Regions from separate parts of the Calidifontibacter indicus genome, predicted to be linked through region 1. Evidence: riboswitches for the same ligand, from Rfam matches in the RefSeq annotation. Region 1 holds a riboswitch; the other holds the start of a gene.
What was found. A riboswitch is a leader RNA that binds a small molecule or an ion and turns the genes downstream of it on or off. The one in region 1 is predicted to bind thiamine pyrophosphate.
Positions count from the first base shown of each region.

Region 2: linked by a shared signal. The riboswitch ahead of thiC (phosphomethylpyrimidine synthase ThiC) and the one ahead of DFJ65_RS00590 (thiamine ABC transporter substrate-binding protein) in region 1 are both predicted to bind thiamine pyrophosphate.

Region 1 covers NZ_QTUA01000001.1:125,385-141,173, forward strand. The annotation lists gene DFJ65_RS00560 (ATP-binding protein) at 1-700, opposite strand, end outside; gene DFJ65_RS00565 (DUF4194 domain-containing protein) at 693-1,271, opposite strand; gene DFJ65_RS00570 (DUF3375 domain-containing protein) at 1,268-2,710, opposite strand; gene DFJ65_RS00575 (N-acetylglucosamine-6-phosphate deacetylase) at 2,757-3,677, opposite strand; gene DFJ65_RS00580 (ABC transporter ATP-binding protein) at 3,699-4,724, opposite strand; gene DFJ65_RS00585 (ABC transporter permease) at 4,726-6,366, opposite strand; gene DFJ65_RS00590 (thiamine ABC transporter substrate-binding protein) at 6,368-7,477, opposite strand; TPP riboswitch at 7,495-7,601, opposite strand; gene DFJ65_RS00595 (DUF4235 domain-containing protein) at 7,699-8,007, shown strand; gene DFJ65_RS00600 (Lrp/AsnC family transcriptional regulator) at 8,146-8,670, opposite strand; gene pdhA (pyruvate dehydrogenase (acetyl-transferring) E1 component subunit alpha) at 8,737-9,873, shown strand; gene DFJ65_RS00610 (alpha-ketoacid dehydrogenase subunit beta) at 9,870-10,922, shown strand; gene DFJ65_RS00615 (dihydrolipoamide acetyltransferase family protein) at 11,015-12,328, shown strand; gene DFJ65_RS00620 (DUF4333 domain-containing protein) at 12,409-12,711, shown strand; gene hutI (imidazolonepropionase) at 12,780-13,931, opposite strand; gene DFJ65_RS00630 (formimidoylglutamate deiminase) at 13,928-15,271, opposite strand; gene DFJ65_RS00635 (allantoate amidohydrolase) at 15,268-15,789, opposite strand, start outside.
Region 2 covers NZ_QTUA01000001.1:1,766,872-1,782,660, reverse strand. The annotation lists gene DFJ65_RS08495 (ABC transporter substrate-binding protein) at 1-512, opposite strand, end outside; gene DFJ65_RS08490 (gamma-aminobutyraldehyde dehydrogenase) at 736-2,178, opposite strand; gene DFJ65_RS08485 (O-acetyl-ADP-ribose deacetylase) at 2,388-2,915, shown strand; gene DFJ65_RS08480 (DUF3533 domain-containing protein) at 2,929-3,963, shown strand; gene DFJ65_RS08475 (L-serine ammonia-lyase) at 4,056-5,429, opposite strand; gene DFJ65_RS08470 (saccharopine dehydrogenase family protein) at 5,546-6,790, shown strand; gene DFJ65_RS08465 (hypothetical protein) at 6,787-8,193, shown strand; gene DFJ65_RS17450 (hypothetical protein) at 8,196-8,336, opposite strand; partial or broken gene DFJ65_RS08460 (VOC family protein) at 8,503-8,802, shown strand; gene DFJ65_RS18055 (hypothetical protein) at 8,948-9,124, shown strand; gene DFJ65_RS08455 (hypothetical protein) at 9,154-9,552, opposite strand; gene DFJ65_RS08450 (hypothetical protein) at 9,546-9,725, opposite strand; gene DFJ65_RS08445 (acetate--CoA ligase) at 9,777-11,693, opposite strand; gene thiD (bifunctional hydroxymethylpyrimidine kinase/phosphomethylpyrimidine kinase) at 11,798-12,601, opposite strand; TPP riboswitch at 12,643-12,752, shown strand; gene thiC (phosphomethylpyrimidine synthase ThiC) at 12,750-14,447, shown strand; gene DFJ65_RS08430 (MFS transporter) at 14,444-15,754, shown strand; gene thiM (hydroxyethylthiazole kinase) at 15,744-15,789, shown strand, end outside.

The DNA of each region.
Region 1 (15,789 bases):
TGTGGTCACGCACGAAGTCGTTGAGGTTGCCGACCGACTTCATCGACACCGTCTGGTGGAACAACTCCAGTGCCTGGTCCGACGGGATGCCGAGCAACCGGCGTAGGGCGGTCGCGTATTTGGGGAAGTCGTCCCACACGTCCGCACCGCCGGCCCGCAAGCGCTTGCGCAGATCGCGCAGGTCAGAGCCGAAGTCGGTGAAATCGGTAGCGATCGACAGCGCCTTGGTGGCGGTCACATAGAAGCGGTAGGGCTGCCCACTGCTCTCGCGCTGCTGAAACACCTGCGCCAGGGTGACAGTCTCGTCGTAGCCCTCGTTGGTGAAGACCGCCAACACCACGGAAAAGCTGCGACGGCCCTCGCGCAGTCCCTTGGCCCGGGTGTGACCGGTGCTCTCGATCCGCTCCGACTTGTAATGGCCCTCGACGTACGAACGCAGCGTGCGTTCCTTCGACTCGGCGCCGGCCGCCTTGTTGTAGGCCACCTTATGCGCCGGCATGAGCAGCGTGGTCAGCCCGTCGACCAGCGTCGACTTGCCGGAGCCGATGTCACCGGTCAGCAAGGAGGTCTCGCCGCCGGGTGTCAGGCGCCACACCTGTCGATCGAAGGTGCCCCAGTTGAGTACTTCGAGCTGGCGCAAGCGATAACCGGCGCCCTCGCTCGACGAGAGTTCGAGCGTGGAGAAGAGCGCGTCACTCATCGTCGTCACGTTTGCCTGCGTACTCGCGAAGCTTGCCGGCGAAATCGGACATGGTCTGCGCGTCGACGTACGCCTTGAGAATGCGTCGCACCTCCCATTGGTCGCGCTGCCCGCGTAACGGCCGCAGGAATCCGAGCTCGGCGGCTTTGCGGATCGTCGTCTCGGCCTGGTCGACCAGCCGCGCCTCGTTGGTGGATTCGGTGCCGAACACGCGCAGCAGGTCGACCAATTGGTCGGTGGTCAGCACCAGTCGGGCGTCGGAACTGCTGGTCTCGAACTCGATGAGCCGTTTGCGCAGCAGCACCAGCAACAGGCTGACCTGGTAGGTCAGTGCGCGTCGACGCACCAGGCGCGGCAACGGGTCTTCGCCTTCCTGGTCGGGTCGCGACACGAGGTAGGCGAAACCCTCGTTGTCGTCGATCACCACGTCGAGGCCGATGGTTGCGAAGTGATCCCGCACCGCGGGGCCGAAGCGTCCGAGAGCCTGCCAGGTCGACTCGTCGGACTCCTTGTAGACAACGCCTTGCATGAGCCGAATGATCGCGGCGCCGGTGTCGTATTCGTCGGTCATCGACGCCTCACCGTGACCTGGGGTAGCCGGACTCGCCGCATGACACTCGAGTCATCGGGGTCGGGGTAAACAAGAGTCGTCTCCTGCGCAAGGTCCATCTCGATCGTCACCTCATCATCCTGCAGTGCCAGGTAGCCGACGATCTCGGCGATGCCTTGCTCGATCGGATGCGCCGCGACGATATCGGCGAGCAGAGCCGACGAACGCGGCGGGATCTCGTCACGCACGTTGGCCAGCAGCCGCGCACTGTCGACGTAGGTCTGCGCGAACAAGAGGGTCGGGTCGACATCTTCCGTAGCGGTGGTGACCGAAGAGTCGACCTCGACGGCGACGGGCGGTTGGTACAACGGGCGCTCGAACGGCAGGAGGATGTCGATGCCCGGCACGGTGACCTCCAGGCCCACCGCGGGCGGGCGCTCACGCACATCGAGGGCTGCCGCTTCGATCGAGCGGACGAGGTCGAGCACCCTGCGGTTCTCCAGCCACACCTGATCGTCGAGAAACCTGCGCAGTTGCTCGGAGAGCCGCCGCACCGTGCGCTGGGTGCGCTCGGCCGCTTCGGACCAGTCGTGATGGACGCCGGAGATGCGCGCGTCGGCGTCGGCAATGTCGAGCGCGGACACCTTGGACAGCAGCTCACCGAGTTCCTCCTGGCGCTGCGCAGAGAGCAGGAACTCATAGAACGCCTGAAAGCTGCGCCCCTGATCGGAACCGCTGATCTGCGATCTGGTGCCGATGAGTTCCCCCAACAACTCGCCCTTGGAGCCGTCCCACGCCGCGATCTTCTCCCGAGCTGCCCGGTCGAGCTGGCGGAAGTTGTCTTCGACCTCGCGGAAGTCGGCCAGCAGGTCGCGCGCAGTGGCGGCCAACTGCTGGTACCGGTCGCGCACACCAGCACTGTCGAGCACCTCGACCCGTCCCGCTTCGACATCGGCGATCTCGGCGTCGATCTCGGCGCGGCGGCGCTGGAGCTCGGCGAGCCGCGCCTGCGGGTCGGCCTCGGTGCCGTGCACGATCTGCCGCAAGAGATCCACGACCGTGTGCAGACGCGATTCGGTGCCGACGAATGCGCGGCGGCCCAGCGATGTCACCCACGAGTAGGCCTTCTCGAACGCCGGCGTCACCTCGTAATGGATCTCGTCGTCGTCGGGCGGGTAGAAGCGGCGCAGGTAACCAGCTGCGGGAGCGGACCAGTCTTCCAGGTAGGAGACCGGGTCTTTGGGAAAACGCACGCCGTCGCCCTCCGCGGCGACGGTGGCGTTGAGGGCGTAGAGGCGGTCGTCCAACGCACTGGCAACCTCGCCGGCCGGGGTGGCACCACGATTGCCGTCGGCGAAGAATTCACCGAGAAACGACAGCGCGAGGCTCGCGTTGCCGGCTCGCAGCAACCGCCACGCGGCGTGCCGCTCGCGTAGTGCCTCGATCTCCTCGTAGTCCACGGCGCGATCGTACGTGCGTGGTGCGACAAGGCCCGCTCGACTGTGGCTACGGGGCGGCGTCGACCCCCACGGCTCGCGCCGGCGTGCTGCTCGCCGCTTCGAACACGTCGTCGACCGGGAGCCCGACCTGCTCGATGCACCAGTCGACGCAACCGGAAAGCGTGGTGGTGCTGCCGGCGATCGAGCCGCCCTCGGTGAGCCGGGCGACGTTGTCGATGACCTCGACCGCGAGTTCGCCGATGCGGTAGGGGCCATCGGCGAGACCGGTGGCCGACATCGCGTCCGACACCAGCACGATGGCCTGCGGGCCGACCGTCTCGAAGACCATCCGCACCACCTCGGCATGGACGTGCACGCCGTCGGCGATGAGTTCGACCAGCGCTTCACCGCGTGCCGCCGACGTGAGCGCCGCGGCGACCGGGCCGCCGGCGCGGTGGTGCATCGGCGGCATTCCGTTGAACAGGTGGGTCACCAGTGCGGGTCGGCCGCTGCGCTCCACGACGTGGCCGATGGTCGCGGTCACGGTGGCGGCGTCGGCATCGGTGTGTCCGATCGCGGGGGTGATGTCGTGTGCGACGAGGGCATCGACCAGAACCTGCGCACCCGGACGTTCGGGCGCAAAAGTCATCTGCCGCAACACTCCCGGTGCGCCGGCGACGTCGACGAGGCGGTCGATCAGAGCCGGGTCGGGGTCGGTCAGCACGCCCGGGTCGTGGGCGCCGCGGCGTTCGTGCGACAGGAACGGGCCCTCCAGGTGGATGCCGGCGACGGTGCCGTCGGCCACCAGCGGTGCGAGCGAGCGCACGGAGCGTTCCATCATGTCGGGGGTCCCCGAGACGAGGCTGGCCAACATCGTCGTCGTGCCCGCGTCGCGGTGGTGGGCGGCCGCGATCCGATTGCCCTCGACGCTGCCACCGAACTCGTGGCCCAACGCGCCGTGGCAGTGGATGTCGAACAGGGGCCTCATCGCACGATCACGGCGGCCATCCTATGCGCCGAGGTCGGCCGTGGTGCTCTGCTCGACGGGGAGCCGGGCCGAGGCGTGCGGGTTGAACACGAGCCGCACCCGCTGCCCGACGGCGAGTCCTGCGGGGTCGTCGGCGACGGCCGACACGACGCCGACGCCCTCCATGTCCACCCGCAACGCAGCACCGCTGCTGCGCACTGCCGACTCCTTCACCTGCGCGCTGAGCGGCCCGTCGGCATCGACCCGGAAAGCGTTGTCGCGCAGCATGATCGAGCCTTCCCCCACCAGCTGTGGCAGGCCGGCCGCCGACCACGACGCCGCGTCGACCTCGTCGCGGTAGCCCAGCAGGCGGGCGGTGGTGCGGTCGACCGGGGCGTGCCACACCTTGTCGGCCGGGCCGGTGGTGACGATGCGGCCGGCCACCATGAGCGCCAAGCGGTCGGCGACCGTGAGCGCCTCGTCGTGGTCGTGCGTGACCAGCAGCGCGGTGGTGCCGGTAGCCACCAGAATCGTCCGCAGATCGGCCGCGAGGCGCTCGCGCAGGTCGCGGTCGAGCGCCGACAGCGGCTCGTCGAGCAGCAACAACCGCGGACGCGGCGCCAGGGCTCGCGCCAGCGCAACGCGCTGCTGCTGGCCACCGGACAACGTGCTGACCCGACGCTTCGCATAGCCGCCGAGCCCGACGAGATCGAGCAGTTCGGCCACCCGCGCCGCCCGGTCGCCGCGCGAAACTCCTTGCCGGCGTAGCGGATAGGCGATGTTGCCGGCCACGTCGAGGTGGTCGAAGAGTTGGCCGTCCTGGAACATCAGGCCGAACCCGCGCTTGTGGGTCGGCACCGCGGTGACGTCCGCGCCGGCGAACCGCACCGTGCCCGACTGCACCGTCTGCAGGCCCGCGATGACCCGCAACAGGGTCGACTTGCCGCACCCCGACGGGCCGAGCACCGACAACACCTGCCCGACGGCGAGATCGAGATCGACCGCGTCGACGGCGACCTGCTCGCCGAACCGCACGGTCACGTCGTCGACCACCAGACCTTGCGTCATCTCACCAACCTCCCGAGCGACCACGCAGCCGCTCCACCACGGTCATGATCACGGCCGTCACCGTCGCCAGGATGACGGACGCCGCCAGCGCCATCCCGAAGTAGTCCTCACCGGGGTGCCCGATGAGTTGGTAGATGACGACGGGCAGCGTCGGATTCGTCGGCCGCGCAAGGAAACTCGTGGCGCCGAACTCCCCCAGAGCGACCGCGTACGCGAAGCCGATCGCGGCCAGCAGCGGACGCAGCAACACCCGGCGGTCGACGTCCCAGAACACCCGCCACGGCCCCGCGCCGAGAGCGGCCGCGGCCTCGCGTTGCCGCGGGTCGACCGATCGCAACGCGGGCGCCACCACCCGCACGACGAGCGGCAGGGCGACCAGCGCCTGCGCGATCGGCACCAGCAGCGGCGCCGACCGCAGGTCGAGTGGGGGCTCGTCGAGCGCGATGAGGAAGCCGAAGCCGACGGTGACCGCGGAGATGCCCAGCGGCAGCATGAAGGTGGCGTCGAGCGCGGCCAGTACGCGCCGTCCGCCGGCGGAGTCGGCGCGCCGGGTGATGACGAAGCTGACCAGCAGCCCGAGCAGCACCGCGATGAGCGTCGCGTCGACGGCCGCCCGGATCGAGGTGAGCAGCGCCTGCCAGACCGTCACCTGCAGGGTCGGCACCGAGCCCACCTCGGTGAGCCGCCGGTAGTGGTCGAGGCCCCACCCGTCGCCGACCTGCAGCGAGCGCAGCACCAGCGTGACCAGCGGCGCGAGCACGAACAGGCAGGCGGCGGTGGTGATGAGCAGGTGGGGCAGGTCGGCGCGGCGGACGCGTTGACGGGCGCCGTTGCCACGCAGGCGATTCGGGCTGCCGGCGGTGAGTCGCTCGGTGAGGAGCAGCAGCGTGATCACGACGGCGGCCTGCAACAGGCTGAGCACCGCCGCGGCCTGCAGGTCGAGGAAGTTGGTGGTGAGCAGGTAGATCTCGGTCTCGACGGTCGAGTAGCGCACGCCGCCGAGTGTCAGCACCACGCCGAACGACCCGGCGCAGAACAGGAAGACCACCATCGCGGCCGACACGATCGCCGGACGCAGCGCGGGCAGCGTCACCGTGCGCAGCACCGTCCAGGGACCCGCGCCGAGCGCGGCCGCGGCCTCGGCCTGGCGCGGGTCGAGCGACTGCCAACGTCCGCCGACGGTGCGCACGACGACCGCGATGTTGAAGAAGACCAGCGCGGCGAGGATGGCCTGCCAGGAGCCGTCCCAGCCGAGGAACCCCAGCGGCCCGGACTTCGCGAGCAGGCTGCGGAAGGCAATGCCGACGACCACGGTCGGAAGCACGAACGGCATCACCAACAGCCCGCGCACCAGCCCGGTGAGCGGCAGCGCGAGGCGGTAGGTCACGTAGGCGATCGGCACCCCGAGCAGCACGGTGATCGCGGTGCCGAGCGTGCTGATCCAGAGCGTGAACCACAGCACCCGACCGGTGCGCGGGCGGCTCAGCACCTCCAGCGCGGGGCCGAGGGTCCACCGGCCGTCGGGGTGGAGGCCCCGGGCGATCATCGCGGCCACGGGCAGCAGGAAGAACACCGCCAGGAAGGCGAGTGGGATCAGTGCTGCGAGCGCCGGGAGGAGCGTTCGCCCGGGGCGTCGACGCATGTCAGCCGGAGACGGTGTCCTGCCACTCGCGCAGCCACTTGTCGCGATTGGCGGTGATCTTGGCCGGGTCGACCTCGAGGGTCTTGTCCGGCACGGTGACGGCCGCCTTCCACTGCGCCGGGATCGCGACCGCCGGGTCGACCGGGAAGACGTACATGTTGGCCGGCATCGAGGCCTGGAAGGTCTTGCCGAGCAGGAAGTCGATGAACGCCTGCGCACCGGGCTCGTTCTTCGCGCCCTTCAGCACGCCGGCGTACTCGACCTGACGGAAGCACGAGTCGGTCATCGCCGAGGTGGTGGCCTTGCCGTCCTTGACGGTGTCGGCCGGAGACGTGTTGTAGGACAACACGATCGGACGGCTGCCCTTGCCACCGCCGGCGGTGTAATCGACGCTCCACGCGTCGCTCCAGCCGCTGGTCACCTTCACCCCGTTGGCCTTGAGCTTCTTCCAGTAGTCCTGCCACCCGTTGTCGCCGTACTTCGCGATCGTGGCCAGCAGGAAGGCCATGCCGGGCGACGAGGTGGCCGCGCCGGGGGTGACGAAGAGATCCTTGTACTCGGGCTTGGTGAGGTCGTCGAGCGAGTTGGGCTTCGCCTTCTTGTGGGCGGCGAACCACGCGTCGTCGACGTTGACGCACACGTCGCCGAAGTCGATCGGGGTCAGCGATTTGGCCGCCTCACCGGTGAGCGCGTACTTGTCGGCGCCCTGTGGCAGCTTCGCCGAGGTGTACGGCGTGAGCGCGCCGGCGTCCACGACACGCGAGGCGAAGGTGTTGTCGATACCGAAGACGACGTCGCCGGTGGGGTTGCCCTTGGCGAGCACGACCGAGTTGGCCAGCTTGCCGGCGTCACCCGATGCGAGCACCTGCACCTGGTAGCCGGTCTCCTTGGTGAACTGGGCGAGCAGTTCCTTGGGCGCGACGAACGAGTCGTGCGTGACCAGTCGGACGGTGGTCTGCTTCGGCGCGCTCGACCCACCGGCCGAGCTGCCGGACGAGCTCGCGGACGAGGTGTCGGAGCCGGAGTCGCCGGTCGTCGAACATGACGCGAGCGAGACGGAGAGCACGCCGGCCACGGCGGCGACGAGAACTGTGCGGGACGTTCGGAACAACGGATCCTCCTCGGGATGCAAGGAGGGGCTCGACTTCCTACACCGGTACTAACCGGATCAGGTTCGAGGGTCTGCGGCCCTCTGCCGCACTCTCAGCGCACCGTGCGCTCCCCTGTCGTTTCCACCACAGACGCTACACGGTCACGCCCGCGGCAAAACATGGCAGGCTCGGAGGTGAAGAAATGACGACCGGCCATCGGGGCCGCTGACAGGAGGAACGAATGGGATCCGTGGTGTGGAAGGTGATCGCCGCCGTCGCAGGTGTCGCGGCGACGAAGGTCGCGTCGAAGGCGACGACGGCCGGCTGGCAGGCGGCCACCGGCAACCCGGCACCGGTCGGCAAGCACGACCCCAACTACAACGCCAAGCAGATCGCGGTCTTCACGCTCGTGTCGGCCGCCGTGGCGCAGGGTCTGCGTGCCCTCGCCGAGCGCAAGGCTGCCGACTACTACACCAAGTCGGCCGGCCACCCGCCGCAGGTCGTGGCCAAGGAGCGCGAGAAGGCGGTGGCGAAGGCCGCCAAGGCCTGAACGCCGTCCGCCCGGTCGAAGGGCGCTCCTGCATCGGCGGGAGCGTCCTTCGCGCAAGCCGCCCCCAGTGAAAGATCGCTGCTGTCCTGACAACAGCAATCTTTCACTGGGGCCGCCCGGCGTCTGCGGGGAAGTCGCTCAGTCGGCCCAGCTGCGCCCGCGGCCGGGGATCTCGTCGAAGACCAGCCAGGTGCGGGTGCCGATGACGCCCGGGATCGCCTGGATGCGTTCGAGCACGAGGGTGCGCAACGCGGCGTTGTCGGGGGCGTGCACCTGCACCAGCACGTCGAACTCCGAACCCATGAGCGAGATCCGATCGAGGTACGCAAGCTCGGCCAGGGCCGCGCTCACGGCCCGCCAGGTGTTCTGCTCGATGTTGATCGCGACATAGGCGGTGGTGGTGAGGCCCGCGGTCGCCGGGTCGATCGAGATCGTGAACCCGGTGATCACCCCGCGTTCGCGCAGCCGCTCGATGCGGGCGTACGCGCCGGCTCGGCTCAGGTGCAGCCGCTCGGCGAGGGCGCGCACCGAGATGCGGGAGTCTTCGGCGAGGGCGGCGAGGATGCGTCGGTCGACCGCGTCGAGGTCGGCTGCCGAACGTCCAGCCGACCCAGTCGTGGCAACCTCACCCCTGGACGATCTGCCCTCTGCCGCTGGATTCATGAACCGATTGTCCACCAATCTGCGACAAACTTGAGCCAATCGCCACGACTGGAAGACGATGGTGTGATGCGGGACACACTCCATGAGACGTCGGTCGAGGCGCTGCTGCCCTCGCCCCGCCCGGTGCAACTGCTCGATCCGACGGGTGCGCCGGTCGAGCAATCGGGCACCCGTCGCCCCTACGCGATGCCGTCGGCCGACCGACTGCAGGACGTCTGGCGGCACATGGTGCTCGGACGCCGGTTCGACCTGCAGGCGACCGCGCTCACCAAGCAGGGGCGGCTGGCCGTCTACCCCTCCTCGCGCGGTCAGGAAGCCTGCCAGGTGGGCGCGATCCGCAGCCTCACCGCCCGCGACTGGGTGTTTCCGACCTACCGCGAGTCGATGGCCCTGGTCACCCGCGGCATCGACCCGGCCGAGGTGCTCGCCCTGCTGCGCGGCAGCGCGCACTGCGGCTACGACCCGTTGGCGCAGCGCACCGCGGCCCAGTGCACACCGCTGGCCACTCAGTTGGTGCATGCCGCCGGCACCGCCTACGGCCTGAAGCGGCGCGGCGAAGACTGCGTCGCGCTCGGATTCATCGGCGACGGCGCGACCAGCGAGGGCGACTTCCACGAAGCGCTCAACTTCGCCGCGGTGTTCGACGCGCCGGCGATCTTCTTCGTGCAGAACAACAAGTACGCGATCAGCGTGCCGCTGTCGAAGCAGACCAAGGCACCGTCGTTGGCCTACAAGGCAATTGGCTACGGCGTGGCCTGCGAGCAGGTCGACGGCAACGACCCCGCCGCCGTCATGGCCGTGATGGACGCGGCGCTCGACCACTGCCGCTCGGGCCGCGGACCGTTCCTCATCGAGGCGCACACCTACCGCCTCGACGCGCACACCAACGCCGACGACGCGAGCCGCTACCGCTCCGGCGACGAGGTGACCGCGTGGCTCGAACGCGACCCGATCGCCCGACTGGAGGCCTACCTGCGCGCGTCCGGCCTGCTCAACGACGACCAGGCGAACGCCGTGCGGCAGGAGGCCGAGGCGCTTGCCACCGACCTGCGCGATCGGATGAACACCGACCCCGAGGTCGACCCGATGTCGTTGTTCGACAACGTTTTCGCGTCGCCCACACCGCAGGTCGCCGAGGCCCGCGCGATGGTCGAGGCAGAGATGCATGCCGAGATGCAGGCAGCCGAAGAGGTGACCCGATGACCACGATCGACGCTCCCGCGCCCGCGGTGGCCGGCCCCACCACCCTCACCTTCGCGAAGGCGATCAACCAGGCACTGCGCGATGCGATGACCGCCGACGACGACGTGCTCGTCTTCGGCGAAGACGTCGGCACCCTCGGCGGTGTCTTCCGCGTCACCGACGGCCTCACCCGCGACTTCGGCGAAGACCGCTGCTTCGACACCCCGCTGGCCGAGTCGGGCATCGTCGGCTTTGCGATCGGGCTCTGCTACACCGGTTTTCGGCCGGTGGTCGAGATGCAGTTCGACGCGTTCGCCTACCCGGCGTTCGAGCAGATCGCCTCGCACGTCGCGAAGATGCACAACCGCACCGGCGGCAAGGTGACGCTGCCGATGGTCATCCGGGTGCCCTACGCCGGCGGCATCGGCGGAGTGGAGCACCACTGCGACTCCAGCGAGGGCTACTACGCCCACACGCCCGGCCTGAAGGTCTACACGCCCGCCACCCCGCAGGACGCCTACTGGATGCTGCGCGAGGCGATCGCCGACCCCGACCCGGTGATCTTCATGGAGCCGAAGGCCCTCTACTGGAGCAAGGCCGAGGTCGACACCTCCAGCCCGGTCGAGCCGGTCGGCCGGGCGGCCGTCCGTCGCCCCGGCAAGGAGGTCACGCTCATCAGCTACGGACCGTCGGTTCCGTTGGCGCTCAAGGCCGCCGACGCGGCCGAGCAGGAGGGCTGGGACGTCGAGGTGATCGACCTGCGCAGCATCGTGCCGCTCGACGACGAGACCGTGCTGGCATCGGTGCGGCGCACCGGACGCTGCGTGGTCGTGAGCGAGGCCCAGGGGTTCGCCGGGGTGGCCGGCGAGCTCGCCTCGCGCATCTCCGAGCGCTGCTTCCACTCGCTCGAGGCACCCGTGTTGCGGGTGAGCGGCCTGCCGACGCCCTACCCGGCGCCGATGCTCGAGCACACCTACCTGCCCGGCGTCGACCGCATCCTCGACGCCATCGACCGGCTGCAGTTCGACGACCAGCCCGATACGACGTTCAGCGAGGGCGCCCGTGGCTGAGTTTGTCTTCACCCTCCCCGCCCTTGGTCCCACGAAGTTCTCCGCTCGTTCCTCGCTCCGATACGTCGCGGGGACCCCGAAGGCAGTGTGCTGTGGCTGAACGCATCTTCAACCTTCCCGATCTCGGCGAGGGCCTGACCGAGGCCGAGATCGTCGAGTGGCTGGTCGACGACCGCGCCGACGTGAGCATCGACCAGAACGTCGTGGTCGTCGAAACCGCCAAGGCCACCGTCGAGGTGCCGATCCCCTACGCCGGCACCGTCGCCACCCGGCACGGTGCGCCCGGCGACACCGTTGCGGTCGGCGCACCCCTGATCACCGTGTCGAGCGGTGCACCGGCAATTTCCGGCGCGCCTGCCGACTCCGGCGCGCCGGCCGACGAAGGCTCGGGCGCCGTGCTCATCGGCTACGGCACCGGACACGGCCAGCAAACCCGCCGCCGACGAGGTTCCCGTCGACCAGCCGTCCCCACGATGGCAGCGCCGATGGAGGCGCCAGTGGAGGCGCCAGTGGCTGTTGCCGAAGCCGTTGCACCGCAGGTGATCTCACCGATCGTGCGGCGCCTCGCCCGAGACCACGGGCTCGACCTGCACCACCTGCGACCGGCGACGGGCGCGGTGCTGCGGCGCAGCGACATCGAGGCGGCCATCGCCCGATCGGCGCCCGCTGCGACGGCGCCTGCGTCCGACGCAACCACTGCGGCAACCACCGCAGCGACCACCCCGGCACTCGCCGACGAGCGCATCCCGCTCACCGGCGTCCGGAAGGTCATTGCCGACAAGCTCGCCACCTCGCGCCGCGAGATCCCCGATGCCACCACGTGGGTCGATGTCGACGCCACCGACTTCATGACCGTGCGCGACCAACTGCGCGATCACGGTGTCGGCCAGCTCGGCCTGCTCGGGCGCATCTGCGTGGCCGGTCTGCGCACGTTCCCCGAGCTCAACGCGTCGGTCGAGGGCGAGGAGATCGTGCGGCACGGCGGCATCAACCTCGGGTTCGCCGCGCAGTCACCGCGCGGTCTGGTGGTGCCGGTCGTCAAGGACGCCCACACCATGTCCGCCCGCCGACTGACGGACGCGATGGCCGACCTCACCGCGCGGGCTCGCTCCGGTGAGCTCTCACCCGCGGAGCTCACCGGCGGCACCTTTACGCTCAACAACTACGGCGTGTTCGGGGTCGACGGGTCGACGCCGATCCTCAACCACCCCGAGGCGGCGATGCTCGGCGTCGGACGCATCATCGACCGTCCGTGGGTCGTCGACGGGCAGTTGGCGGTGCGAAAGGTGACCCAGCTCGGGTTCACCTTCGACCACCGCGTGTGCGACGGCGGGTCGGCCGGCGGGTTCCTGCGGTTCGTCGCCGACGCGGTGGAACAGCCGGTGCGACTGCTCGCCGAATGGTGAGCCACCGAACCGCACCGACCGGCCACGGCTGCGTAGGATCGCCGATGGGAATCCACGCATCCGTCCGGAGGGAACAGACAATGACCAGCCGAGTCCGTCGCGGCGCCGCCGCCGCACTGACCAGCGCCCTGCTCATCGGGGGTGTCACCGCCTGCAGCAGCGAGGCTGCGGTGAAGAAGTCCGACGTCGAGAAGCAGATTGAGTCGCGGATCTCCAGCAGCGGCACCAACATCAAGGACGTCAAGTGCGACGACAACCTCAAGGCCAAGAAGGGCGCGACCACCGACTGCGAGGCGAAGGTGGACGGCACCACGCAGAAATTCAAGGCCACGGTCACCTCAGTGGACGGTAAGACCGTGCACTACTCAATCAGCAAGGGCTGAGCCGGGGCTACTTGTTCACGACTGCACTGGTTGTGGCCAGTGCGCTCGTGGACAACCAGTGCAGTCGGTCAGAGCGCCGACGCGATCGGCACCCCCGGGCGGTAGGCCAGGTGCAGGTAGCTCGGCGCGTCGAGCACCGCGAGGTCGGCCCGGGCGCCCACGCGAACGACCCCGATATCGCTGCGCTGCAACGACTTCGCGGCGCCCCGGGTCGCGGCCCAGACCGCCTCGGCCGGAGTCAGGCGCATTTCGCGGACGGCGAGTGCGATGACGAACGGGATCGAGTTGGAGTAGCAGGTGCCCGGGTTGCAGTCGCTGGCCAGCGCCACCGTGGCTCCGGCGTCGATGAGGTCGCGCGCCCGCGGGTAGGGCATGCGGGTGGAGAACTCCACGCCCGGCAGCACCGTGGCCACGGTGTCGCTCCCGGCCACCGCCTCGACGTCGTCGTCGGACAGGAAGGTGCAGTGATCGACGCTCGCCGCGCCGAGCTCGACCGCGAGCTGCACGCCGGGGCCGGGTCCGAGCTGGTTGCCGTGCACCCGCAGGCCGAGACCCTTCGCGGCACCGGCCTCGAGCACCCGCCGCGACTCCTCGCCGGTGAACGCGTAGGTGCTGTTCGGTTCGCAGAACACGTCGATCCACTTCGCGTGCGGGGCGCACGCCTCGAGCATCTCGCCGGCGACCAGGTCGACGTACGCCGCACGATCCTCGCGCGCCTCCGGCGGCACCACGTGGGCGCCGAGGAAGGTGGTTTCGTCGGTGAATTCCTTTGCGATGCGCAGAGATCGGGCTTCATGCTCGACGTTGAGCCCGTAACCCGACTTGATCTCCCACGAGGTCGTGCCCTGCGCGCGCATCTGCTCCAGCCGGGCGCCGATCAGTGAGCGCAACTCCTCGTCACTCGCGCCGCGAGTGGCCGCCATCGATACCGCGATGCCACCGCCGTCGTAGGGCTCGCCGGTCATCCGCGCGGTGAACTCCGCGCTGCGGTCGCCGGCGAAGACGAGGTGGGTGTGCGAGTCGACGAAGCCGGGCAGCACGGCGCGCCCGCCCAGGTCGCGGCGCTCATCGGCGTCGGGCGCCTGCGCGGCCGCGCCGACCCAGCGGATCTGTTCGCCGTCGACGACGACCGCGGCGTCGTGCACGATGCCGAGTTCGCCCTCACGCTCGTCGTCACAGGTGACGAGTTCGGCGATGCCGGTGATCAGGGTGGTGCTCACTTGTCCTCCCACAGGGGTGCGATGGCTTCGGTCAACAGGGCGCCGATGTCGCCGAGACGATGCAGCCCTTCGGAGACGATCGTCTCGCCTGCGCGCACCACCGTGTGCACGTCGGCGGCCGTGGCGCTCAACATGATCTGCGCCGGGTCGGACCCGGCAGTGCGCACCGAGTCGAGACCGACGGTGACGAAGTCGGCGCGCAGACCCGCTTCCAGGCGTCCGGTGTCGGCCCAGCCGATGCCGGCGTGCTCGGTCGCCATGCCGAGCAGTTGCGCCGGGGTGAACCGGCCGCGCTCGTTCGTCACCAGGCGTTCGTGCATCTCGACCGCGCGGGCGTCCTCGATGAGATCGATCACGGCGTGCTGGTCGCTGCCGAGCGAGATGCGGACGCCGTTGTCGCGCAGCGCTTTCGCCGGCCCGATGCCGTCGGCGAGGTCGCGCTCGGTGGTCGGGCAGAAGCTCGCCCACGCACCGGCGTCGCCGAGCAGACGGATGTCGTCGTCGGTCAGGTGCGTGGCGTGCACCGCCGACAGGTTGCCGTCGAGCAGTCCGGCATCGGCGAGCAGGCGCACCGGGGTGCGTCCGTAGAAGTCGAGGCAGGCTTGGTTCTCGGCCGGTTGCTCGCTCACGTGCACGTGCAACGGGTCGATCGAGAACGGCGCGTCGCAGACCTGCCGAGCCACCGCCGACGCCTCCTTGAGTTGCTCGAAGGGCACAGCGCGCACCGAGTGCATCGCCGTGCCCACCCGGAACCCGTCGGTGTGGTGCAGGTCGGCCACCCGCTTGCCCCACGCCGCCACGTCGCCGTCGCCGAATCGCAGCTGCTCGTCGTTCAGCGGGGTGTGTCCGTCCTTGCCGAGTCCGCCGGCGAGGTAGCAGGTGTCGAGCAGCGTGATGCCGATGCCGGCCTCCGCGGCGGCCTGCTGCAGCGCCTTGCCCATCTCGTTCGGGTCGGCGTACGGCGTGCCACCGGGCTGGTGGTGCACGTAGTGGAACTCCCCGACGGTGGTGATGCCGGCCAGTGCCATCTCGGCGTACGTCGCCCGGGCGAGGGCGAGGTAGTTGTCCGGGTTCAGTTGCGCCGCAACGTGATACATCCGCTCGCGCCAGGTCCAGAAGGTGCCGCCGTTGTCATGCGTGCGGCCGCGGAGCGCGCGGTGGAAGGCGTGGCTGTGGGTGTTGGCGAAGCCGGGCATCGTGACGCCGCGCAGGATCGAGTCGCCGTCCTGGCGATCGCCCTGGCCGACCAGCGCGAAACGACCGGTGTCGTCGACGGTCAACCGGACGCCGGCGACCAGGCCGCCGGGCAGGATGGCGTACTCGCACCAGAACCTGCTCATCGCGACCCTCCTGCCAGGTCGCGCACGACCGCGGTGAGGGCCTCGACACCGGCATGGCAGTCGTCGGCCTCCGCGAACTCCTCGGGGGTGTGCGACGAGCCGGTCGGGTTGCGCACGAACAGCATCGTCGTCGGCACGCCCGCATTGGCCAGGATGCCCGCGTCGTGGCCGGCGCCGGTGCCGAGCATCGGGGTGTCGGGGCCGAGCACGTCGCGCACGCGCAGCGTGAGCGCCTCGTCGAAGCGGGTCGTGGGCGTCCACGACTCCTCGCGCAGGGCGTCCGGGAAGAGGCCCTCGAGGTCTTCGATGACCCCGAGCACGAGCGACTCGTCGGACGAGCGCGCGTCGAGCCAGGCCGTGACGTGCGACGGGATCGCGTTGACCCCACCCGGCACCACGTCGAGCTTGCCGACCGTTGCGACACAACGCTGTTCACCGTCGCGCCGGGCTGCCGCCTCGCGGGCCGCGAGTGCGAACCGAGCCGCGTCGAGCATTGCGTCCGACCGATCGGCGAGGGC
Region 2 (15,789 bases), 1.6 Mb from region 1:
AAGCCGGACTGCCAGGTGATGGAGTGCTGCCGGCCCGGGTCGAACGACACCTCCTGCAGCGAGGGACGCAGCCGCCACACGTTCTTCATCGAGATGAGGTCGAGCGGCTGCACGAGCTCGTCGCGGATGACGCGGTTGGCCATCCAGTCGGTGAGCACCATGATGTCGCGGTTGATGTCCTGCTTCGCGCGCAGCTGCGGCGCCACCTTGTTGACGTAGGTGTCGTTGTCGTCGATGTCCTCGGAGTAGGACGCCTTGATGCCGGTCTCCTTGCTGAAGGCCTCCAGCGTCGGGTACTTCTTCGTCTTGTCGTCATAGTCGAGGTAGGCCGTCCAGTTGGCCCAGTTGACGATCTTGTCGGTGTCGGAGACGTCGACCGGAAGCTGCACCTTGGCGGCAGCACTCCCGGCCGGCGGCTGCGGCGGGGCACACGCGGCGGTGACCGCGGCGAGCGCGCCGGCCCCGGTCATGCCGAGCAGTGCGCGGCGCGAAAGGCCCGCCTGCTGGGCCATCCGCACGAGGTCACGGACCGCTGGGTCCGCAGGAGGCTGTCGCCGTGTCATCCCGCTGCTCCTTACACTTTCTGGGCACGTTCTGGGTGAGCCGCGCAGGGGGCCGGGCAACCGATGGTTGCCCGGCCCCCTGCCGTGTGGCGAGAGACTACTGGCTACGAGACGAACCACTCACCCGTTTGCGACGATTCGTTACAAAACGGCTGGGCGCTTCGCGCGGTGCTCAGGAGTCGAGGTTGGCCATGACGTGCTTGACGCGCGTGTAGTCCTCGAAGCCGTACATCGACAGGTCCTTGCCGTAGCCGGAGTGCTTGAAGCCACCGTGCGGCATCTCGGCGACCAGCGGGATGTGGGTGTTGATCCAAACGCAGCCGAAGTCGAGCGCGTTCGAGACGCGCATCGCCCGCCCGAAGTCGCGCGTCCAGACCGAGGAGGCCAGGCCGTACTGCACGCCGTTGGCCCACTTGATGGCTTCGTCCTCGTCGGTGAACTGCTGGACGGTGATCACCGGGCCGAAGATCTCGTCCTGGATGACCTCGTCGTCCTGCTTCAGACCCGACACGACGGTCGGCTCGAGGAAGTAACCGTCGCCGAGCGCGGTCACGCGGTTGCCGCCGGCGGCGACGGACGCGTGCCCGGGGAGGCGCTCGAGCATGCCGGTGACGCGCTGCAACTGGTTGGCGTTGTTGACCGGGCCGAAGAGGGCGTCCTCGTCGTCGGGCGTGCTGACCTTGGCCTCGTTCTTGGCGTATTCGGCGAGTGCTGCGACGAAGTCGTTGTGGATGCCGGGCGCGGCGAGCACGCGGGTGGCGGCGGTGCAGTCCTGACCGGCGTTGAAGTAACCGGCGATGGCGATGCCCTCGACGGCGGCCTCGATGTCGGCGTCGTCGAACACGATCACCGGCGCCTTGCCGCCGAGTTCGAGGTGCACCCGCTTGAGGTCCTTGGACGCCGACTCCGCCACCTGCATGCCGGCGCGCACCGAGCCCGTGATCGCGACCAGCTGCGGGGTCTTGTGCTCGACCACCAGGCGGCCGGTGTCGCGGTCGCCGGTGACGACGTTGAAGGTGCCGGCGGGCAGGAACTCCGAAGCGATCTCGGCCATGAGCAGTGTGGTCTCGGGGGTCGTGTCGCTCGGCTTGAGTACGACGGAGTTGCCTGCGGCGAGCGCCGGCGCGATCTTCCACATCGCCATCATCATCGGGTAGTTCCACGGAGTCACCTGGCCGACGACACCGATCGGTTCACGACGGATCCAGCTGGTGTGACCCTTCATGTACTCCGCCGACGCGCGACCTTCGAGCACCCGCGCGGCGCCTGCGAAGAAGCGCAGCTGGTCGACCATCGGCGGGACCTCTTCGGAGGTCGTCAGGGCGTAGGGCTTGCCGGTGTTCTCGGCCTCGAGCTTCACGAACTCCTCGGCGCGCTTCTCGATCGCGTCGGCGAACTTCAGCAGCGCCTGCTGCCGCTCGCTCGGCGTGGTCTGCCCCCACTCCCCCGCGAACGCCTTGCTCGCGGCGGCGTAGGCGGCGTCGACGTCGGCCTCGGTGGAGATGGGTGCCTTAGCCACCACCTGCGCCGTCGTCGGGTCGATGATGTCCTGCGTCGCATCGGTCTGCGCCTCGACGTACTTGCCGTCGATGAAGTTCTTCAGTTGCCTGACCACAAGGGCCCTCCTAGCTGGCGATTCGGTACGCGTCCGAGCCTATGTCCCCGGGCGCGGTGCTGTGAGCCAGGTCGCAGATTCAGTGGCGGTCTCCGCCATCTTCCGCGAGGCGTCTCGGCAGCCGGTCAGCGGTTTCCCGACCGGCGCGGTGCAGACGGGCCCCACACCGGGTCCTTGCGGGATGACACAAGGGTTGCGACAGTGGCGCCATGGCCAGCGAAATCACGTGTGTGCAGGGCGACATCACGGTCGAGCAGGTCGACGCGATCGTCAACGCCGCCAACTCGTCCCTGCTCGGCGGGGGCGGCGTCGACGGCGCGATCCACCGGGCCGCCGGACCCCGCCTGCTGCAGGCGTGCCGCGAGTTGCGCCGCACCCGGCTGCCGGACGGACTACCGGTCGGTGACGCCGTCGCGACCGAGGCCTTCGATCTGCCGAGCCGATGGGTGATCCACACGGTGGGCCCCAATCGCCACGCCGGACAGACAGATCCGGCACTCCTGCGGTCCTGCTTCACTCGTTCGCTCGAGGTCGCCGCAGACCTGCATGCACGCTCGATCGCATTTCCCGCGATCAGCGCCGGGGTCTACGGTTGGGACGCGGAAGAGGTGGCCCGCATCGCCTGGTCGGCGGTGACCGGGGCCGACATGGAGTTGGAAGAGATCCGCTTCGTCCTGTTCAGCGAGCGACTACAACTGGCCTTCGAACGAGCGCGCCCTTCATCGGGCGCGAAATGAGGAGAGACGACAAATGAGCATTCGAGCCGACCTGCGCGAGGCGTTCACCCCCAACAGACTCGCCCTCGTGGCCGGGGTCCTCCTGATACAACTCGCCTTCATCTGGTCGTACGTCGGGGCGTTCCACTCGCCGAAGCCCAGTGACATCCCGGTGGCCGTGGTGGCCCCCGCACAGCAGGCCGACCAGATCGCGGCCCAGCTCGAGAAGATCGACGGACACCCCGTCTCCCCTCAGGTGGTCGAGTCCCGCGACGCCGCCGTGGCGATGGTCAAGGACCACCGCGTCGACGCCGCCTACGTGCTGAACCCCAGTGGGAAGCAGGACACGCTGGTGGTCGCCGGCGGTGGCGGCTCAGGCATCGTGAGCGCCACGGAGGAGATCTTCGCTCAGGTCGCCCAGAAGCAGGGCCGCACGGTCGTCAGCGACGATGTCGTGCCGCTGGAGGCAGGCGACGCCCGTGGCCTGACCGGCTTCTACCTCGTGGTCGGCTGGATGGTCGGCGGCTACCTGCTCGCAGCCGCGCTGGGAGTCCTCGCCGGCCACCGCGCCCAGTCGTTGCACCACCTGGTCATCCGCTTGTGCGTGGTCGCGTTCCACGCGGTGGTGTCGGGTCTGGGTGGTGCATTGATCGTCGATCAGCTGCTCGGCGCCCTCACCGGCCATTTCCTGCAGCTGTGGGGAATCGGCGCGCTCGTGGTCTTCGCCGTGGCGGCCACGACCATCGCGCTCCAGGCGTTGTTCGGCCTGATCGGCGTCGGCCTGGCGATCCTGCTGTTCGTGGTCCTGGGCAACCCGAGCGCGGGCGGCGCCTTCCAGCCGCATCTGCTGCCTACCTTCTGGCGGGCGATCGCCTACGTGCTGCCCAACGGTGCCGCCACCGATGCGGTTCGGCGCATCGTCTACTTCGGCAGCCACGGCGTGGGCGGCCATGTCCTGACCCTCGCCCTCTGGGGAGTGATCGGCACCGCCGTCGCGCTCGCCGCCACCAACTTCTTCAACCGGCGTCGGCCGCCGGTCGTGGTCGGCCGCCACAAGGCCGCAGCCTGACCGCTGCGGGAAGACCCGCGTCGGTCAGCCGCTCCGTCCGACAAGTGATTCGCCCCGGTGCCCTGGCGCCAGGGCGAACCGTTTCGCCGTGCTCAACACTCGATGACGTTGACCGCGAGACCACCGCGCGCGGTCTCCTTGTACTTGATCGACATGTCCCGTCCGGTGTCGCGCATCGTCTTGATCGCCTTGTCGAGGCTGACGTGGTGAGTGCCGGAACCGTTGAGCGACAGGCGTGCTGCGTTGATCGCCTTCACCGAGGCGATGGCGTTGCGCTCGATGCACGGGATCTGTACAAGTCCGCCCACCGGGTCGCAGGTGAGCCCGAGGTTGTGCTCGATGCCGATCTCCGCGGCGTTCTCGACCTGCAACGGGCTGCCGCCGAGCACCTCGCACAGCGCACCGGACGCCATCGCGCAGGCCGAGCCCACCTCGCCCTGGCACCCGACCTCGGCGCCGGAGATCGACGCGTTCTCCTTGAACAGGATGCCGATCGCCGCCGCGGTGAGCAGGAACCGCACGACGCCGTCGTCGTCGGCGCCCTCGACGAAATCGCGGTAGTAGTGCAGCACCGCCGGGATGATGCCGGCCGCGCCGTTCGTGGGTGCCGTGACGACCCGTCCGCCCGAGGCGTTCTCCTCGTTGACGGCGAGCGCGTAGAGGTTCACCCAGTCCATGACGTGCAGCGGATCCTTGCGTGAATCCGACTGGCCCAGCTGGCGGTAGAGCCCGGGCGCGCGGCGCGGCACCTTCAGACCGCCGGGCAGCACGCCCTCGCGGCCGAACCCGTTGCGCACACATTCCTGCATCACCGACCAGATGTGCAGCAAGCCGTCGCGGATCTGCTGTTCGCTGCGCCAGACCTGCTCGTTGCGCATCATCACCTCGCTGATCGACAACCCCTCGCGCTCACAGATCGCGAGCAGTTGTTCACCGGTGGTGAAGTGCAGCGGCAGCGGCGTGTCGTCCTGCACGACGCGGTCGGCACCCGTGGCGTGCTCGTCGACGATGAAGCCACCGCCGACGGAGTAGTAGATCTTGCTCTCGATCACCTCGCCCGCCGCGTCGAAGGCGTCGAACTGCATCCCGTTCGGATGGGTGGGCAACGACTTGCGCCGATGCATCACGAGGTCCTTGTCCGGGTCGAAGGCGACGACATGGCTGCCCCCGAGACGCACCAGTCGGCGCACCTTCATGTTCTGCACCCGGGCGTCGGCGGAGTCGACGTCGACGGTCTCCGGATCCTCGCCTTCCAGCCCGAGCAGCACCGCCTTGTCGGAGCCGTGGCCGTGGCCGGTGGCGCCGAGCGACCCGAACAGCTGTGCGTGCACGCGCACCACGTCGTCGGTGCGACCCGACTCGGCCAGTCCGTCGACGAACATCTTGGCCGCCCGCATCGGGCCGACCGTGTGGGACGACGAGGGTCCGATGCCGATCGAGTAGAGGTCGAAGGTGCTCAGCGCCATGGTGTGTCGGCTCCTGGGTCGGTGGTGCGAGGTCGGGTGCGACCTGAGTCACAGTCTATGAAGAGCCGCCGGGCGGTTCGGTCCGCCCCGTGCCGATGCGGCTCTACGGTGGGCTCATGATTTCCCGTGATCGCGAGTTCGACATCGTCCTGTTCGGCGCCACCGGGTTCGTCGGCGAACTCACCGCAGCCCACCTGGCCACGCACGCGCCGAGCGGCACGCGCATCGCCCTGGCAGGACGCAACGAGCACAAACTGCAGGACGTCCGCGCCGACCTTCCGGCCGCCGCGCGTGAGTGGGACCTCGTCACCGCGGATTCGGGCGATCCGGCCTCGCTGCGGGCCATGGCGGAGCGCACAAAGGTGGTCATCACCACCGTCGGCCCCTACGCCTCGTACGGCCTGCCGTTGGTGGAGGCCTGCGCCGACGCCGGCACCGATTACGTCGACCTCACCGGCGAGGTGCTGTTCCACCGCGACGCGATCGACGGCTTCGACGAGCGGGCGAACGCCACCGGTGCGCGCATCGTTCCCTCCTGCGGCTACGACTCGGTGCCGTCGGACATCGGGGTGTTCGTGCTCGCCGACGCGGTGCGTGCCGCGGGCGACGGCGAGCTGGGCGACACCACGACGTACGCGTCGCTGAAGGGCGGGGTGAGCGGCGGAACCATCGCCTCGATGATGGGTCAGGTCGATGCGATCAAGGCCGACAAGGAACGCCGCAAGGTGGTGACCGACAAGTTCGGCCTCTCCCCCGACCGTGCCGCCGAGCCGGCCGGCGAGTGGAAGGACTCGGCCGCAGTCCGGGAGGACGGCGAGATCGGCGCCTGGACCGCGCCCTTCGTCATGGCCACCTACAACACCCGCGTGGTGCGTCGCAGCAACGCGCTTTCGGCACACTCCTACGGGCGCTCGTTCCGCTACCGCGAGGTGATGAAGACCGGCCGCGGCATCAACGGGCGACTCACCGGCTACGCCGTCGCCGGTGGCCTGGGCGCGGCGCTCGGCGCGATGAACGTCGGCTTCCTGCGACCCCTCGTCAAGAAGGTCGTGCCGGCGCCCGGCACCGGGCCGAGCGAGAAGGCCCGCAACGAGGGCTTCTTCAAGATGGACATCCGCACCACCACGACCACCGGACGCAAGTGGCACTCGGTCGTCTCGGCTCAGGGCGACCCCGGGTACGCGGCCACCTGCGTGATGCTCGGCGAGGCCGGTCTGGCTCTCGCCCTGCAACGCGACGACCTGCCGCTTCCAGAGGGCCGCCAAGGCGGATTGCTCACTCCGGCAACGGCATTGGGAATGCCGTACGTCGAGCGCCTGCGCGCCCGGGGGTTCGTGATCGAGGCCGAGCCACTGGCGTGAGCGACCCGCTGGACGAGCTGGTCGCGATCCTTCGGTCGCAGGAGGCCGACCGTCTGCGTGGGCGGAAGGTCATCGTCTTCGCACCGGTGCTCGCCGCCACGGCCACCCGCGTCGAGCACTATCGGCAACTCGGGGTGACGGCACAGTTGGTCCTCACCTTCGGCGACGGCACCGGTCCACTGCCGTCGGGCGACGACCTCACCGTCGTGCGCACCGGCTACGGCGCACCCGTACGTTCGGCAACGGACGAACTCTCGGCGTGGACGCGCCTGCTCGACGACCCGCCGGTCGAGGTGCTGGAGGCCGTCGAGCGGTTCGATCCGACCGGCGCGGCTCTGGTCATCTCCACGACGCCCACGGCGTCCCCCCGGCTCATCTTCGGACGAGCTTCGTTCGGTGGGCGGTCAGCCGCCGACGAGGCGCTCGAGGACAAGACCTTGTGCGGCCCGATCTTCACTGCCGCCGGGCTGGCGACGGCACCGGAGGAGATCGTCACCGCAGACCGTCGATCGCTGCGCGCCGGCGCTGCCCGACTCGATGAAGGTGCCGGCGTCGTCATCTCCGCCGACGCCTCCCACGGTTTGAACGGCGGCGCCTCGAAGGTTTGGTGGTTGCGGCCCGGCGCCGAACCCGAACCGATCTTGGAACGCGTCTGCGCCTCCGGGCGGACGGCGCGGGTCATGCCGTTCCTCGAAGGGCAGCCGTGCAGCATCCACGGAATCGTCACCGACCAAGGCGTACTCATCCTGCGCCCCGTGGAACTGTGCATGTTGCGGCCGGTCGGCGGCACAGGGTTCGTGCAGGCCGGCATCTCCAGCTGGTGGGACCCGTCGGCGGCGCAACGGCACCAGATGCGCGCCGCCGCACGCGCCACCGGCGAGGTGCTCGCGCGTGTTCACGGTTATCGAGGCGCGTTCGGCATCGACGGCATCCTCACCGCCGAGGGCTTTCGTGCCCACGAGCTCAACCCACGGTTCTCCGGCGGCATCAGCGCGCTCGACAAGGGCGTCGACGTGCCGCTGAACCTGCTCGATCAGACGGTGCGTTCCGGCGTTCACCTCGACTTCGATGCCGACGCCGTGGAGCAACGGCTGCTGGACGAACTCGACGCCCACCGCTTCGGCACCGCCTACCTGTCGACGGGGTCGGTGTCGCCGTCCGAGACCACGACCGTGCTCGTTGCCGGCACGCCTGACGAGCTGCGGCCGTGCGACGACGAGGGGGCGGCGGTGGGCCGCCTCGAGCTCGGTCCGGCCGCAATGGGCGGCCTCGTGCGCTTCACCCCCCACCGATGTACGCCCGGCACCCGCCTCACGCCGTGGGCCGCCGCCGCGTTGGAACTCGCGGATTCGTTGTGGCACACTGATTTCGGCGCAATGGAGCAGCCCGTCGAGTGGCGGTGAGGCTACTCGACCTCGCCCGTCGACGCCGGCGTGCCGTTGCCGGGGTCGCGTTCCTCCGCCGGGCCCGCAGCGGCCTCCTCCGCCTGCTTCACGTCCTGGTCGACCGATTCCTCGTCGGTGTTCGGGGTGCTCTCGTCGGTCATCGCTCCACCTCCGTGTGTTGGTCGATCACCCGACTCACGCTACGCCGACCGCACGCCGCAGCGGCCGGACGCGTCGGCGCAGGGCCGGAAATCACACCTCGGGGTGGGCACCTCGATCCACGTAAATCGGTTGTCCCACGCAGACCCCCGGTGGTGGGCTTCGGCCATGAGCTGCTTCGTCTCACACACCTCCGTCGACTGTCGCAATGCCTACGAACTCAGCGAGTTCTGGAAGAAGGTGCTCGACTACGTCGACGTCTGCGACGACCCCAACGAGCCGGGCCACGAGGAGTGCATGATCCTCGACCCAGACTCGGGACACCACATCCTCTTCATCGAGGTGCCCGAATCCAAGACTGTGAAGAACCGTCTGCACTTCGATCTGCGTCCGCGCACCGGCACCCGCGACGAGGAGGTCGAGCGACTGCTCGGCATCGGCGCTGTGCAGGTCGGCGACCACCGCGGCATCCGCGGCCCCGGCAGCGGATGGGTCATCTTGGCCGACCCCGAGGGCAACGAATTCTGCAATCCCGCGCTCGGAGGCCGAGCTGGCCGCGTCCGTCGGCTGAGCGGGCACGGTGCACAGGAATTGGTGCGCGTACGGGAGCTGGTTGCCGGAGCGGGAGGAGCATCTCCCGTTCACCCATCCAACTCCCAACCGAGGCACCGACGACAACGCGACGTGGGGCGAGGAGCATCCCGGCCGGCTCACGACCTACCTCGACGCCGGTTTTGAGATCGTGCACCGTCCGTCGAAACGGCGCGCGGTCGTCGCGGTCGAGTTCTGACCCGCTCGAGCGGGTCAGAACGAACCGGGTCAGGCAGGCCCACCCGAGCGGCGCCGCACGAAGTCACGCAGGTCGGCCGACTGTTGCACCCGAGACGGCTCGTGCACGTGCATCATGTGACCCGCCGGGTAGTAGTGGTGTTCAATGTCGTCATGGCGCTCCCGCGCGATGGCGAGGTGCGCGAGCGAATCCTCCGCGGCGGTGAACGGCGTTGCGCCGTTCAGCATCAGCCCGTTGAGGTACATGCCGTCGTCCTGCAGCAGCTGCGCGAGCCCGGCAGCACGGGTCGTGCCGTACGACTCCCCGATCAGGAATTTCGTTGAGAGCCAACGACCTTGGTCGCTCACCCACTGCCGGATGATCTCGGCGACCGATTCGAGGTCGGCGGTGAAGCCGTGGAACCCCGAGGGCTTGCGCCCCTTCAACACCCGCGCTGCGCGACGGGTTCGCGCCCCTGCCAGACGTCGTCCTTGACCTCGTCCTTCCAGAGCACGACCCGCCCGGTCTGCGCGGTGTAGGGCAGCTCGCCGTCCGGCGTCACCGGCACGTGCTCGGTGGTGACGAGCTCGTCGGTGACATCGGCGGCGTCGGCCGGGGTCAAGCTTGCAGTCGGGCCGGGAAAGGGGACGGAGTGTCACTCACCCTTGTGACACTAGCCCTGTGAAGTGCCCTCTCGCCCGAGGATTCTCGCGAGCGCGTCGAGCACCGTGGCGTCCTCGATGGTGGAGGGCACCGGCGCCTCCTGACCGTCGGCCATCTGACGCATCGTCTTGCGCAGGATCTTGCCCGAACGGGTCTTCGGCAACGCTGCGACGACGTCGACCTGTTGCAGCGTCGCAATCGGCCCCACCTCCTCGCGCACCCGCCTGCCGAGTTCACCGCGCAGCTGCTCCAGGGCTGCGTCGTCGAGGTCGGCCCACTGGTCGCCGGCCTTGAGCACGACCAGCGCCCGGGGCACCTGCCCCTTCAGCGGGTCGGCCACACCGATCACGGCGCATTCGGCGACGGCGGGATGCCCGGCGAGTGCTGCCTCGATGCCGCCGGTCGACAGCCGGTGGCCGGCGACGTTGAGCACGTCGTCAGTGCGGCCGAGCACGAACAGGTAGCCGTCGTCGTCGAGGTAGCCGCCGTCGCCGGTGAGGTAGTAGCCCGGGTAGGCCGACAGGTACGACGACTCGTACCGCGCATCGTCCTGCCACAAGGTCGGGAGCGTCCCCGGGGGCAAGGGCAGCTTGATGCAGACGGCGCCCTCGGTGCCGGCCGGCGCCTGCTGCCCCTGGCTGTCGAGGATCTGCACGTCGTAGCCCGGCACCGGCACGGTGGCCGAACCCGGTTTGATCGGCAACGGCTCGAGGCCCACCAGGTTGGAGGCGATCGGCCATCCGGTCTCGGTCTGCCACCAGTTGTCGATGACCGGCACGTCGAGCTTGTCGGTGGCCCACTGCCAGGTGTCGGGGTCGAGCCGCTCACCGGCCATGAACAGGGTGCGGAACCCCGACACATCGTGCCCGGCCACGAGTGCGCCGTCGGGGTCTTCCTTCTTGATCGCACGGAAGGCGGTCGGCGCGGTGAACAACGCCTTCACGTCGTTCTCGGCGATGATCCGCCAGAAGGTGGAGGCATCGGGCGTGCCGACGGGCTTGCCTTCGAACAGCACCGTGGTGCACCCGGCGATCAGCGGCGCGTAGACGATGTAGGAGTGCCCGACGACCCACCCGACGTCGGACGCGGTGAACCACACCTCCCCAGGCGACATGCCGTAGACGTTGGTCATCGACCACTGCAGCGCGACCGTGTAGCCGCCGTGGTCGCGCACGATGCCCTTGGGCTTACCGGTGGTCCCGGAGGTGTAGAGCACGTAGAGCGGGTCGGTCGCGAGCATCGACTCACAGCCGGCCGGCTCGACCGCGCCGGGCTTCATCGCCGTCGCCCAGTCGATGTCGCGCTCGCCCATCTCGGCCTCGAGCTGCGGCCGCTGCACGAGAAGCACCCGCTCGGGCTTGTGCTGCGCGCGCTCGATCGCATCGTCGACCATCGGCTTGTACGGCACCACGCGGGAACGCTCGACCCCGCACGAGGCGGTGACGATCACCTTCGGTTGAGCATCGTCGATGCGGGTGGCGAGTTCGGCCGGTGCGAAGCCGCCGAACACCACCGAATGCACGGCTCCGATGCGAGCGCACGCGAGCATCGTGACGATCGCTTCGGGCACCATCGGCAGGTAGACCACGACACGGTCGCCGCGCTCGACACCGAGTGCGCGCAGCACTCCTGCGGCACGACCGACGAGGTCGAGCAGTTCGGCGTAGGAGTAGCTGCGCTTGGTGTCTGTGACGGGGCTGTCGTAGATGAGCGCTGTGCGGTCGGCGTCACCCTTGATCACGTGCCGGTCGAGCGCGTTGTAGCAGATGTTGAGCTGCCCGTCGGGGTACCAGCGGTAGAACGGCGGCTGCTGGTCGTCCAGCGCCTTCTTCGGCTTGCGGAACCAATCGACCGCCTCCGCGGCATCCAGCCAGAACCCCTCCGGGCCGGACATGCTGCGCCGGTACTGCTCCACGTACGAACTCATGGCGCGATTATGGCCCGGCTGTGGCCCCGGTCACCATGACGTCGTCGACGAACCCGCCGACCGGCCAGGCGGGTGCGCCGAGCGGTCGGGCGGCGCCACTGACCTCACCACCACCGGTGCAGGTGGTGCACCGGGCCCGCACCCGCCCCGATCTCGAGCCGATCCGCCTGGCGCAACGCCTCGGTGAGCCAGGTCTTCGCCGCCGCGACGGCCTGCGACCACGACCCCAATTGCGGATGCATGGTGGCGAGCGCCGCCGACAGCGCGCACCCCGTTCCGTGCGTGTTGCGCGTCGCGACCCGCTGCTGCGCAAACCGCTCCACCGTGTCCGCGCTGATCAGGACGTCGACCGGGTCACCCGCCAGATGGCCGCCCTTCATCAGCACCGCCCCGACGCCGAGGTCGAGCAGCCGCCGCCCCTGCGTCACCATGGCCCGCTCGTCACCCGCCTCGGCCTCGCCGAGCAGTGCGGCCGCCTCGGCCAGGTTGGGCGTCACGATGCTCGCGCAGCCGACCAGACGCCGCATCGCGTCCAACGCGTCCGGAGCCATGAGGCGATGCCCACTGGTCGACACCATCACCGGGTCGACGACCACGCACGTTCCACGCGACAGGCCCGATCGCACGAACTCGCAGACGACGTCCGTGACGGCGGCCGATGCAAGCATGCCGGTCTTCACAGCGTCGATACGAACATCAGTGACCAGTGAATCAAACTGCGCTGCAACGAAATCGGCAGGAACAGCGTGAACGGCGTCGACACCGTGGGTGTTCTGCGCGGTCAACGCGGTCACCACCGCCATTCCGTATCCACCGAGTGCGCCGATGGTCTTCAGGTCGGCCTGCAGACCGGCGCCGCCGCTGGGGTCGCTGCCGGCCACGGTCACCACTGCCGGGGGACGTCGCATGACCCCACCGTAGAACGCTCCCCCGATCTGGGTTACGTTGATCACACCCACACGGGAGCCCTCGGCAGAGGGCTGAGATCGAGTTGATGCCACTCGGACCGTCCGAACCTGCCCGGGTCATGCCGGCGAAGGAAGTGAGGATTTCTCGATGTCCGAGATCCATCCCAAGCATCATCTGCACCACCTCGTCGAGGGCGACATCCGCGTGCCCGTCACTGCGATCAGTCTCGACGACTCCCCCGACGGACCCAATGCCGACGTGCACGTCTACCGCACGGCGGGTCCGGGCAGCGATCCGTCCGTCGGGCTGCCGGCGCTGCGTGCCGACTGGATCGCCGACCGCGACGACGTGGTCGAGTACGGCGGGCGCGAACGCACGCTGCACGACGACGGCCGGTCGGCGGTGCGGCGCGGGGCGGCGTCCGACGAATGGCGCGGTGCGAAGCGAAAGCCGTTGCGCGCCATGGACGGCCGCACGGTCACCCAGATGCACTACGCCCGCCAGGGCAGGGTGACCCCGGAGATGCGCTACGTCGCGCTCCGCGAGAACGTCGACGTCGACCTCGTGCTGCGCGAGGTGGCCGCCGGGCGCGCGATCATCCCGGCGAACGTCAACCACCCCGAGTCGGAGCCGATGATCATCGGCCGACGGTTCCTCACCAAGGTCAACGCCAATATCGGCAACTCCGCGGTGACCTCCTCGATCGAGGAAGAGGTGGCCAAGCTCAGTTGGGCGACCCGGTGGGGCGCCGACACGGTGATGGACCTGTCGACCGGCGACGACATCCACACCACCCGGGAGTGGATCGTGCGCAACTCGCCCGTGCCGATCGGCACGGTGCCGATCTACCAGGCGCTGGAAAAGGTCGACGGACGCGCCGAGAACCTCAGCTGGGAGGTCTTTCGGGACACGGTGATCGAGCAGGCCGAGCAGGGCGTCGACTACATGACGATCCACGCCGGGGTGCTGCTGCGCTACGTGCCGCTGACCGCGCAGCGCGTGACGGGCATCGTCAGCCGCGGCGGTTCGATCATGGCCGGTTGGTGTCTCGCGCACCACGAGGAATCGTTCCTTTACACCCACTTCGACGAGCTGTGCGAGATCTTCGCGCAGTACGACATCGCGTTCAGCCTGGGCGACGGTCTGCGCCCCGGCTCGGTGGCCGACGCCAACGACGAGGCCCAGCTCTCCGAGTTGCGCACCCTCGCCGAACTCACCCGTCGCGCATGGACCCACGACGTGCAGGTCATGGTCGAGGGGCCGGGCCACGTGCCGCTCGATCTTGTCCCGGAAAACGTTCAGCTGCAGCAGGACTGGTGCGACGGCGCGCCGTTCTACACGCTAGGACCGTTGGTCACCGACATCGCACCCGGCTACGACCACATCACGTCGGCGATCGGCGCCGCCGTGATCGCCCAGCACGGCACCGCGATGCTCTGCTACGTGACGCCGAAGGAGCACCTCGGACTGCCGAACCGCGACGACGTGAAGACCGGCGTCATCACCTACAAGATCGCGGCCCACGCGGCGGACGTCGCGAAGGGACACGCGGGCTCACGCACGCGCGACGACGCACTGTCGAAGGCGCGCTTCGAATTCCGGTGGCACGACCAGTTCGCGCTCTCACTCGACCCGGACACCGCGATCGCGTTCCACGACGAGACCCTTCCGGCCGAAGGCGCGAAGACCGCGCACTTCTGCTCGATGTGCGGGCCGAAGTTCTGCTCGATGCGGATCAGTCAGGACATCCGCGACAACCACGCCGGCCTGCTCGAGGGGATGGCTGCGAAGTCGCGGGAGTTCGTCGAACTCGGTGCATCCGTCTACGTCCGTCCGCCGCAGTGAGCCCGGCCGGGAACGGCCACGCAACGACCCCCGAAGCTTGCCCGCAGCGCCTCGCCGCGCTGCGCGGAGGCATCGTCGGCAACTTCGTGGACCAGGTGCACATCTTCCTTCCGCTGGTCGCACTCGCACCAGCGCTCCCCCGGCTCGCCGGACCGCACGCGGCGGCCGGCAGCGCGACGCTCGTCGTCATGGCGATGCTTCTCGGTCGCCCGGTCGGCGGCTGGGTTTTCGGGCGGATCAGCGACCGGTTCGGCCGCGCCCGCACGACGCGGTGGGCCATCGCGGGTACGGCGCTGTGCAGCCTCGGCATCGCGGCGACGCCGCCGTACGCGGTGGTCGGGGCCGGGGCGATGTGGTGGATCCTCGCGCTGCGTTTCGTCGCAGGTGTGTTCATCGCGGGCGAGTATTCCGCCGCAATCCCGTTGGCGATGGAGTGGTCGCCCGCGCGCCGACGCGGCCTCGTCTCCGGCCTGATCATGGCGATGGCGCCACTCGCCCAGGCCACCATCGCCCTGCTCACCTGGGCAGCACTGCGCATCGATCCCGACGCGTACGCCGCTTGGGGTTGGCGGATCGCATTCCTCGGCGGTGCGATCGCCTCCCTCGGAATGCTCGCCTTCTACCGGCGCCAGGTCACCGACCGTGAGGCGCCCGGCATCGAGCGGATCGGGCTGCGCGCCCTGCTCGTCGGTACGAGTGCGCGCACGTTCTGGCAACTCTTCGGGCTGATGAGCGGGCTGTGGATCATGACGAACCTCGTCGTCGTGGCCCTGCCGGCCGGGCTCGGCGGAGCCGGGTTCGACCCCACGCAGGTCGCTCTCATCGCCGGGGTCGCCGCTGTGGGCCAGGCGGCCGTCATGGCCTGCACCGGACACCTGTCGACACTCGCCGGCCGGCGCCGCTTCTTCGCGGGTTGGGGCGTGCTGGCCGCGTTGGCCGCACCGCCGATCTGGTTGGCGCTCAACGCAACCGGATCACTGCTGTCGGCGCTGCTGGCAGCGACTGCCTTGCAGGCAGTTACCGTGTGCGGCTACGGACCGGTGGGCGCCTACCTCGCGGAGGGATTTCCGGCGGGAATCCGCTCGACCGGCTACGGCACCGCGTACAGCCTGTCGATCCTGCTGCCCGCGCTGAACCCGTTCTATCTCCCCCAGGTGCAGGACGCGGTCGGTCGGCGGACGGCGGTGGTCGCGTTGCTGGTGCTCGCGGGCGTCCTGGTCGCGTGGTGCGGCTCGCGCCGTACACCGGCCACGACGCTGCAGCCCGCCGAGCCGCTCGTGCCGAAGGAGGTCGTCGGTGCAGCCTGAGACCATCGCCGCGGTGATCGAGAAGACCCGCGGGC